One region of the Kocuria sp. cx-455 genome, then DNA from elsewhere that is predicted to be linked to it. Evidence: riboswitches for the same ligand, from Rfam matches in the RefSeq annotation. Region 1 holds a riboswitch; each other region holds the start of a gene.
The links. A riboswitch is a leader RNA that binds a small molecule or an ion and turns the genes downstream of it on or off. The one in region 1 is predicted to bind S-adenosylmethionine.
Positions count from the first base shown of each region.

Region 1 (3,236 bases):
CATCGGAACCATCATCACCGCAGTCGTGGGCGCACTCATCGTGCTGTTCATCTACGGTGCAGTGACCGGCCGCAAGGGCGCTCGTCGCTGATCCACGGCATCACTGAACAAGGGCGTCACCTCCGGGTGGCGCCCTTGTTGTCTGTCCCGAGCTCTTTCCTTCCACGAGATACTGGTGACCATGTCTGACGCACCCCTGACCATGACCCCCGAATTCGACAGCGCCACTCGCGAGCATCCCCGGCGCGTGGTCATTCTGGGTTCCACGGGTTCCATTGGTACGCAAGCGCTCGACGTCGTCGCCTCCGCGCGCGGGCTGCGGCGACCGGGCGGTAACGACGCCGCTGCGGGGCACCCGCCGCTGTCGGTCACTGCCTTGGCCGCGGGGACGTCCAACCTGCCGGTGCTGGCGGAGCAGGCCGTCCGAGAACGTGTGGCCGCGGTCGGGACCAGTGGCACGGGCGAGCACGCACGGCAGCTAAAGGAGCTCATTGCGCAGCGAGCCTCGGGGGAGGGCCTGGCGGGTTTCACCCCCGAGATCTTCCACGGGCCCGAAGCCGCGACGCGCGTGGCGGAACACTCGGACTGTGACGTGGTGCTCAACGGAATTACCGGGTCCATCGGGTTGGCTCCCACGCTCGCCGCACTACGCGCGGGGACGCCCGTGGCACTGGCCAACAAGGAGTCCCTCATCGCGGGTGGTCCGCTGGTCAAACGGGCGGCGGCCGCCACGGGCCTGGAGACCGCGCTGATCCCGGTCGATTCCGAGCACTCGGCTCTGGCGCAGGCGCTGCGGGGAGGCCGCTCCAACGAAGTCGACCGCTTGATCCTCACCGCGTCGGGCGGGCCCTTCCGCGGGATGTCACGGGAGCAACTCACCACGGTCACGCCCCAGGAGGCGCTGAAACACCCCACGTGGGACATGGGGGTGATGGTCACGACCAACTCCGCCACCATGGTCAACAAGGCGCTGGAGGTGCTGGAAGCATCCCTGTTGTTCGACGTGGCCCTGGAGCGGATCGACGTGACGGTGCACCCACAGTCCGTGGTGCACTCCATGGTCCAGTTCGTGGACGGCTCCACACTGGCTCAGGTATCACCGCCGGACATGCGACTGCCCATTGCCTTAGGGGTGGGGTGGCCCCACAGAATTACCGGCGCGGCGGCGTCGTGCGACTGGACGCACGCGGCGCAATGGACCTTCGAGCCACTCGACGCCGAGGCGTTCCCCGCCATCGAGCTGATGAAGCACGCCGGGAAGCTGGGCGGCACCTGGCCGGCGGTGTTCAACGCGGCCAACGAACAGGCCGTGTACGCCTTCCACCGCGGTGAGGTGAACTTCACGACCATCGTGGACATTGTCGCGGCAGTGGTTGATGAACACGAGGGTGAAAAGTCCCCGCGGCTCGAGGACGTCCTGGGTGCCGAGGACTGGGCCAGGAACCGGGCGGACCAGTTGATTGCGCAGCGTTTCAGCGCTCGCTGACTACCGTCGACCCCGTGTTAGGATGGACCGTGGATGACGAGATCCGGCGTCAAGCTCTGGCTGGCCGGACGGCAACCCTCTCCCGTAGCGGGGTGCCCCAGATGACCATCCGGCCGCGGTTAACGTAGCTCCCGGCAAGTGCGGATTTCCGAATCACCCAGCACGAGCCCTGCGACTGCGGTGTGTCCTGGAATGCACCGCCTTTCACTGTTGACCGCCCAGAACATTCCACTCCTCGGAAAGGCACATCGTGCGATCTCACCGTTTGATCCCCCTTGCGCTGGCCACCACCCTTGGCCTCACCCTGACCGCGTGCGGCGGAGACTCTGAATCCTCCGATCCCGCTGCAGACGGCACCATCACCATTGGCATTGTCGGTTCGGAACCCGCGCACGACGCCCTCAAGGAAGTCGCTGCGGAGAACGACATCACCGTGGAATACGTGGACTTCAGCGATTACAACCAGCCGAACCCCGCCACCAAGAGCGGCGATGTGGACATGAACTGGTTCCAGCACATCGCCTACCTTGCGGATTACAACAACAACTCCGGGGACACCATCACCCCGGTCGGTTCCACCGCGATCTACCCGCTGGGCATGTACTCCAGCACGTACGACTCCCTGGACCAGATCAAGGACGGCGACGAGATCGCGATCCCCAACGACTCCATCAACCTGGGCCGCGCGTTGAACCTGTTGAAGCAAGAGGGCCTGGTGGAATTCACCAAGGACACGATCGCCCCGACCGAAGGCGATATCGACACCGAGAAGTCCAAGGTCTCCGTCCGCCCGGTATCCGCCGAGCAGACCGTTCTATCCATGGATTCCGTGGCCGCGTCCGTGATCAACAACGACTTCCTGGGCCGCGCCGACATTGATCCGAAGTCCGCCCTTGCCTCGGATGACCCCACGCAGGACAGCGCCAAGGTCTTCGACAACATTTTCGCCGCCACCGAGGCCAACGCGGACAACGAGACCCTCAAGAAGGTCGCGAGCTTCTACTACGATCCCAAGGTCTTGAAGGCCGAGGACGAGGAGAGCAAGGGTACTGCTGTACCGACCGAGGTCGACCAGCAGGAACTCAAGGACCTCTTGACGCGGTACCAGGAAGATCTGAAGGAACAGACCCAGTGATTGCCGAATCCAGTGAGCGTACCCTGGTGCGCTTCCGGGATGTGAGCAAGGTTTACACCGGCGGATCCAAGCGGGCTCCTCGCGTGGTCAACGCCGTGGACACCGTGACCCTGGACATCACCAAGGGCGAGATCTTCGCCGTGATCGGGTACTCCGGTGCCGGCAAGTCCACCTTGGTCCGTCTGATCAACGGCCTGGAGCCCATCAGCTCCGGATCGTTGGAAGTGGCGGGCAACCGGGTGGACGGCAAGTCCGAGACTCAGCTGGCCCCGATTCGTCGCAAGATCGGCATGATCTTCCAGCAGTTCAACTTGTTCAATTCGCGTACCGTGGCGGGCAATATCGAGTATCCGCTCAAACGCGCCGGGTGGAAGCCCGAGGAACGCGCCCAACGGGTCACGGAACTGCTGGCCTTCGTGGGGCTCACGGACCGGGCGAAGAACTACCCGGAACAACTGTCGGGCGGTCAGAAGCAGCGGGTGGGCATTGCACGCGCCTTGGCGTCCAACCCGGAATTGCTGCTCGCGGACGAATCCACCTCGGCGCTGGACCCGGAGACCACCCAGGAGGTGCTCGGCCTGCTCAGGCGGGTGAACCGTGAGCTGGGGATCACCA
Region 1 covers NZ_JBYIPM010000002.1:76,642-79,877, reverse strand. The annotation lists gene AC3ENJ_RS04240 (GlsB/YeaQ/YmgE family stress response membrane protein) at 1-91, shown strand, start outside; gene dxr (1-deoxy-D-xylulose-5-phosphate reductoisomerase) at 182-1,486, shown strand; SAM riboswitch class IV at 1,519-1,633, shown strand; gene AC3ENJ_RS04230 (MetQ/NlpA family ABC transporter substrate-binding protein) at 1,737-2,621, shown strand; gene AC3ENJ_RS04225 (methionine ABC transporter ATP-binding protein) at 2,618-3,236, shown strand, end outside.

Region 2 (3,236 bases), on a different contig from region 1:
ACCATGCTCATCATGGGGTACACGTGCTCCATGGTCGTGGCGCGGGACGCGTCCACCGCCCGAATGATCATGCGGCGGCGGTCATCGGGATGGGGCTCACGCACCGCGTGCCCCGCCCGAACCAATCGATCCACCACTGCCGTGGCCGCCGCACTGGTGATGTGAAGCGCGCGAGCCAGCTCGGTGGGGCCCATGGGGTGGCGCATCAAGATGGCCATCGCGTGATAGTCGGTCTCCTTGAGACCCATGATCCTGCGAACCTGATAGCCGATGTCGTCATTGACGCGCACCACGCGGCGCAGCTCGCGGCTTTGAGGGCTGACGACATCGGGTCTGAACCGCGACTCAGCCATCAAGAACCTCGAAATTCTAGGAATTAGAAAAGTTGATCACCATGATGCTTGAAAAGCCTGTGAACTGTCCAACGCGACAAGGCGTGTCTGACTGGTGGTTCCACCTCAGCGCACCCGTTGCAGAGCATCCAGCACGGCGTTCCCGTAGCCGCCACCAAAACGGATCGCGTGCACCAGTAACGGCGGCACCTGGTACCACGGGACACGTTCGCGCCAACCGTCGGCCAGGGGGTAGACCTCGTCGTAGGCGGTGAAGCACGCTTCACCGAACCCGCCGAACAGCAGCATCATGGCCACGTCGTATTCACGATGCCCGTAGAACGAGGACGGGTCGATCAGCCAGTTGCGGCCGTTGGCATCGATCACCCTGTTACCGGCCCACAGGTCACCGTGCAGCAGACTGGGCGGCTCGACCGGCCCGGCCAGTTCGGCCGCACGGGGCGCCAGTTCAGCCAACAGGTCCGACGCCGCAGGGTCCAGTTTTCCCGTGTCGACCGCCGTGCGTAGCAACGGTTCGATCCTGCGATGCAAGAGAAAATCGGCCCAGTCGTCGGTGGGTGAGAGATCCACCGGGAACGAGCCGATACGCTGCGGCAGCTGGGGGTCCAGGGCGCCGAAGTGGGGCGCATCCGCGCGGTGGATCCAGGCCAGGCCGCTGCCGCATTCGGCTTCGGTCGTGGACCCGCCCGCGCCGTTGGATTCGTCGATCCATTCCAGGACCAGACCCTGATCGCTCACGCGGAACACGCGGGGGACGGACACCTCCGCCGGTGCCGCCGCGCGGAGCGCTTCCAGGCCGGCCGCCTCCAACTCGAGCACACCGGCCGGCGCGTCGAGCATGGTTTTGGCGAACAACGGCCCGTCAGGGGTGTCCAGGCGATACGCGGCGGCCGTGTCCCCACCGCTCAGCGATCGCACTCCCGTGACGTCAAGGTCGGCAACGAGGTCTTCGGGCAACTGGTCCATGGTTCTTCTTTACACCATCCCCGCGACATGCGCAGGGCCCCCTGCCACACCGACGACCCGCGCTCACGGGACCACACGATGGAGTCCACGCGTTCCGGGGTGTGATGTGCACCGCCCAAACCTTGTGCTAGTGTCTTCCGCAACAAGGATCAAGAGTCCCGGTGTGAAGCTCTGGCTAACCGGGCGGCAACCCTCCAGCACGTAGCGGGGTGCCCCAGATGAGGATCCGGCCGCCGCGCAACCGCACGGCGAGCAAGTACGGCGCACGGAGCAACCTCCGGCGTCAAGAACCGCCGGAGGTATTTTTATGCCCGCCCTGTCCACACCCCGGGTCTCCACGCAGACCGTCGCCACCGGCCCGCCCACGGGAACCTCGTGGTTGGTGCGCAGACCGCGCCGCGAATCCCTGATCTCGTTCGAGGTGTTCCCGCCGCACCCCGCCCGCGATCCCGCGGCCGTGTGGCGCAACATTGACGCCATGGCCGCTGCCGGTCCGGATTTCTTCTCCGTGACCCACGGTCACTCCGGCGCCAACGGGGTGTCCCGCGAAACCCTGCGGCACCTTCTGAAGCAGACCAAGACCCCCGCGGTGGCCCACTTGACGTGCGGTGGCACCGACCGCGCCGGCCTGGAACGCGCCGTGACGGATTTGCTCGACGACGGCGTGCGCGACCTTCTCGCCCTGCGTGGCGATCCACCCGTGGGTGGTGGCGAGTGGACCACCCACCCGGGTGGCTTCGATCGGGCATCGCAGCTGGTCGAGCTGATCCGCGAGGTCGAGGAACGCATGTTCGGGGCGTGCGAGCGCCCCGGTAAGCGCCCCGTCTCGGTGTCCGTGGCCTGCTACCCCGTGCCCGCCAAGGGCCGAGATTTCGAAGCGGACCTGGCGGCACTGTGGGACAAGCAGCGGGCCGGAGCCGACTACGCCATCACCCAGGTCCTTTACGACGCCCAGGACTATGTGCGGTTCCTGGAACGGGCGCGCTCGGAAGGTATCCACATCCCGATCGTCGCCGGGCTGGTGCCCCTGACGGACATCAAGCGTTTGGGTCGGATGGCCGAGCTGACCGGTGTGCCGATCCCGGAGCGGATCACCGCCTTCCTGAACACCGACGATCCGGCCGAGCTGCGTCGCCGGGGCATCGCGGCAACGCTAACCCTGATCGACGAGCTACTGGACTTCGGTTGCCCGGGCCTTCACTTATTCACGTTCAACCGGCCGGACGCCCCGCTGGCCATTCTCGACCACCTCCGGGTGCGCGACGCCGCCCGCAAGTTCCGCGGGAGCACCTCCGCGGCCTGACCACAGCCCAGCTGCGGTGTCCCCGCAGCCACAGCAACACCGCGCCACCCTACCGACAGAACCCTCTCGCTACGGTCCCAGCGACCGTGGCTTCCCACAACACACCCTTTTACTTCAGGAGCACCCCCAATGACTGCCATTTCCAAGACCTCGTTCCCCGCCGCGACCATCCTGGGATACCCCCGGATCGGCCCCGACCGCGAGCTCAAGAAGGCCCTGGAGGCCTACTGGTCCGAGCCCACGGAGAACCCCGCGCAGACCGTCCTGGACACCCTCACCCAGCTGCGCGAGCGCACCGTGGGCCGCCTCCGGGACCTGGGCCTCAGCGAGCCCTCCGCCGTCCCGTCCGACACCTTCGCCGTGGACCAGACGCTGGACACCGCCCTGGCGCTGGGTGCGGTTCCGGCCCGGTTCCGCGCGGACGGTTTCCGCCCCGCCGCTCCGGACACCCCGCAGGGCATTGAGTTGATCACCGCTTTGTCCCGGGGAACCGATCACCTGGAGCCGTTGGAAATGACCAAGTGGTTCGACACCAATTACCACTACTACGTTCCCGAGATCGGCCCGGACACGCCGCTCTCCGCCCACCCGGAAAGCTTGATCGAACGTTTCGT
Region 2 covers NZ_JBYIPM010000007.1:6,611-9,846, reverse strand. The annotation lists gene AC3ENJ_RS11025 (MarR family winged helix-turn-helix transcriptional regulator) at 1-353, opposite strand, end outside; gene AC3ENJ_RS11020 (fructosamine kinase family protein) at 459-1,319, opposite strand; SAM riboswitch class IV at 1,467-1,584, shown strand; gene AC3ENJ_RS11015 (methylenetetrahydrofolate reductase) at 1,627-2,622, shown strand; gene metE (5-methyltetrahydropteroyltriglutamate--homocysteine S-methyltransferase) at 2,752-3,236, shown strand, end outside.
Region 2: another riboswitch for S-adenosylmethionine. It lies ahead of AC3ENJ_RS11015 (methylenetetrahydrofolate reductase); the one in region 1 lies ahead of AC3ENJ_RS04230 (MetQ/NlpA family ABC transporter substrate-binding protein).

Region 3 (3,236 bases), 210 kb from region 1:
TCATCGCCCCCCATCTTTCCACGTCCCCACCGGAGTTGGCCCAGACTTCACCGACAGGTCACCGGGGCTTGGACGTCCGGTGACCCGACCGGGCCATCGTGTTAACCGTGAAAATCGCAGTGGTTGCCGAACAATTCCTCCCCCACGTCAACGGCGTAACGCATTCCGTGGTGCGAGTCCTGGACTACCTTCGGGCGCAAGGCCACGAAGCCATGGTCATTGCCCCGTCCTACGACAAGTTCAGCACGTTGGGTTCCGTGGCCACCCTCGACGGTGTCAGGGTCCAACGCATTGCATCCATTCCGCTTGCCGGATACCCGGACGTGCGGGTGGCCAGCTGCACTGTGGCCCGCATGCAACGAATCCTGACCCGTTTCCAACCGGACGTCGTTCACGTTGCCTCACCCTTCGTCCTGGGGTGGCAGGCCATTCAAGCCGCCAAGAACCTGGGATTACCGTGCGCCGCCGTGTACCAGACGGACATCCCCGGATACGCGGCGCGGTACGGCGCGCCCGTTCTGGAAAACGTGTTGTGGAGCCATGTGCGAAACATGCATAATTCCTCGACCGTGACCCTGGCACCGTCAACGGCCGCCATTTCGCAGCTGCATGCCCACGGTGTGCAGCGCGTGCGCATGTGGCGGCGCGGGGTGGACACTCGCCGGTTCGATCCCGCCCGCCGCGATCAGGACTGGCGCGAACGCGTGGGCGGCGGGCGCAAGCTCGTGGGCTACGTGGGTCGTCTGGCACCCGAGAAGCAGGTTCAGGACCTCGTGGTGCTGGACTCGCTGCCCGACACCCGGTTGGTGATCATCGGGTCGGGACCGGAGAAGGAGATGTTGCGCCTCATGCTTCCCAACGCGTACTTCGCGGGCTTCCTGGACGGTGACGCACTGGCCACCGCCATGGCCTCCCTGGACGTGTTCGTCCACTCCGGTGAACACGAGACCTTCTGCCAGACGATCCAGGAAGCCATGGCCAGCGCGGTTCCCGTGGTGGCGGTGGGTCGAGGAGGGCCCGTGGACCTTGTCGATTCATCCCGCAACGGTTGGCTGTACAAGCCCGGCGACACCGAGATGCTCCGCGCTCGCGTGGTGGATCTCGTGGGTGACAACGCTAAACGCGCCGCCTTCTCCCGCACCGCGTACGACTCCGTGCAGACCCGCACGTGGACCGCCGTGTGTGATCAGCTCATGGATCACTATGCACGGGCACGAACCATTGCCTCGCGCGCGCGCAGGTTGTCCACAACATCGCCGTGATCCGTGGTGCACAAACGATTCGTTGGTTAACTTTTGGTGACGTTATGTGACATTCCCTGGTTTACCACGCCGTCGACCCGCTACGCTCGAATCCAGCTTCACGAGATGCGCTCTGGCGCGCGGTGTTAACACCGCGCGCCCGTTGGGCTCCAACCCGGCGCGCGCCAACCCTCGGTTCAGGGGTGGTTTGGATGACGAAGCGGCTGTGGCGCAACCGCGTGCGCAGCAAGAGCCTTTCTGTATGAAAGCACAACACTGATGAAGAACATTCAACAACTACGCGCAACGACCGAGTCCTCTCGAGAACAATGGGTTGACGTCACCGTCGACATCGACCCCGACCACCACGTGGTGCGTCTCACGGACTCCAATGGGGACGTTCATGAATACCTGAGCGGCAACGTTCGCGCCCTGGTTCACGCAACCGCCCACAATCGCGGCCGCGCCCAGTGGTGCGAGAAGTACCGTCAGCTCCTGGTTCCCGGAGCGTCCAACGTTTCCGGCGGTGTTCCGTTCTACAAATTGGAACCGAAACCGGTGGCGCTCAGCGCCTGATCGGGACCGAACGTGCTGAGGCCCCGCACCATTGGATGGTGCGGGGCCTCAGTCGTGTATTCACACCGTGCCTAGTGCGCGGGCGAATCATGATCAACGATTCTCAGGCCAGCAGTTTGGCCACCAATGCGCTCGCGAACTCCTCGGAGATGTCCCCGTAGTTCAAGGAGAAGTCCTCGTCCACCTTGGTCGGCAGCAGACCGGAACACAGCACCGCGGCCCGGCCGTAAAGCCCCGGCAACTCCGCGCCGATCGGCACGGACACCAACTGCAGCTCCGAATCGTAACTGACCAACGGTGCCCCGTTGTCCCGAGCGGCCAGGTGCTTACCCAGTGCGGAGGACACCGGGCGGGCGTGGCCCGAAGCGACGTCGGCCTCGGTGCGGAACGCGTAACGGGTGCGATGGTGGTGATTGATGCGGAACAGCCCCGCCTGGTTACGGTCCTCCGTGGCCTCCCATGTGGCGTCTTCGGGAACGAAGTGCTCGGCCACGCCGTTGTACTGCATCTCGATCAGCGGCAACGATTCCACGACCGAAGACAGGGGTGGCAATGTGTCGAGCATGACGGGTCCCGCCTCGTAAACCACATCGCACGCGCCATGGGGAAGCTCGTCACGCAGAGCATCCAGGTCCACGTCCTGCAACAGCGTGGTTGCGTGGTCCTCGGGCGAGAGCACCACGACCTCCGCGCCCAGCGATTCCGCGATGCCCGTCACCGTTTCCTCCTGCTCCGCACGCCAGCCGCCGGTGAGCAACACGGAACCATCCACCAACTGTGTCAGCGCGGGTGAGCACACCTGCCAGCGACGTACGGTCCAGCTGCCGTCGCGAATGACTTCCAGGAAACCCAGGGCCTGTAAATGCCCCACGAACCATTCTTCGAAGCGTTCGGAATCCTCGGCCTGGCGGGCGACGATCGACAGGCTCCCCCGTTTGCCGCCACCCAAAAACGTCAGCGCGTCCTTTAACGGTGCCCAGGACCCGGGATAGTCGCCGTAGTCGGGACCGATGAACTGCAAGGACTCCACCGAACCGGTCTGACCGACCGCGGACAGCTTGGTGAGCCGCCCGGGGTAGCGCTTGGTGAGCCCGCAACGGCGGCAGCGTCCGAAGATCCACGGCGCCTTGGCCTTGGGGTCCATGGGCGGCAGGATCACCTTGTGCTTGCCGGTGCTCAGGCACGATGGCCCCTCGGGTGCGGGAAGTTCATTGCTGCGCTCGGGGTGCATCAGACCCTCGGCCGAATGCCAGCCCGCGATCCCGGGGACCGTCACGTGCGGTGCGTCCGGCGCCAGTTCCACCGAGTCCATGTTGTCAAAGGAACCCTGCACGTATTCATCCGGCAGCTCGTCCAGGGTGGTCGAGGTGACGGGCCACAACGGCTCCTGCGCCACGTGCACCATTTCACCCTCGTAGC
Region 3 covers NZ_JBYIPM010000002.1:287,655-290,890, forward strand. The annotation lists gene AC3ENJ_RS05145 (glycosyltransferase family 4 protein) at 108-1,262, shown strand; SAM riboswitch class IV at 1,359-1,500, shown strand; gene AC3ENJ_RS05150 (hypothetical protein) at 1,521-1,817, shown strand; gene AC3ENJ_RS05155 (hypothetical protein) at 1,921-3,236, opposite strand, start outside.
Region 3: another riboswitch for S-adenosylmethionine. It lies ahead of AC3ENJ_RS05150 (hypothetical protein); the one in region 1 lies ahead of AC3ENJ_RS04230 (MetQ/NlpA family ABC transporter substrate-binding protein).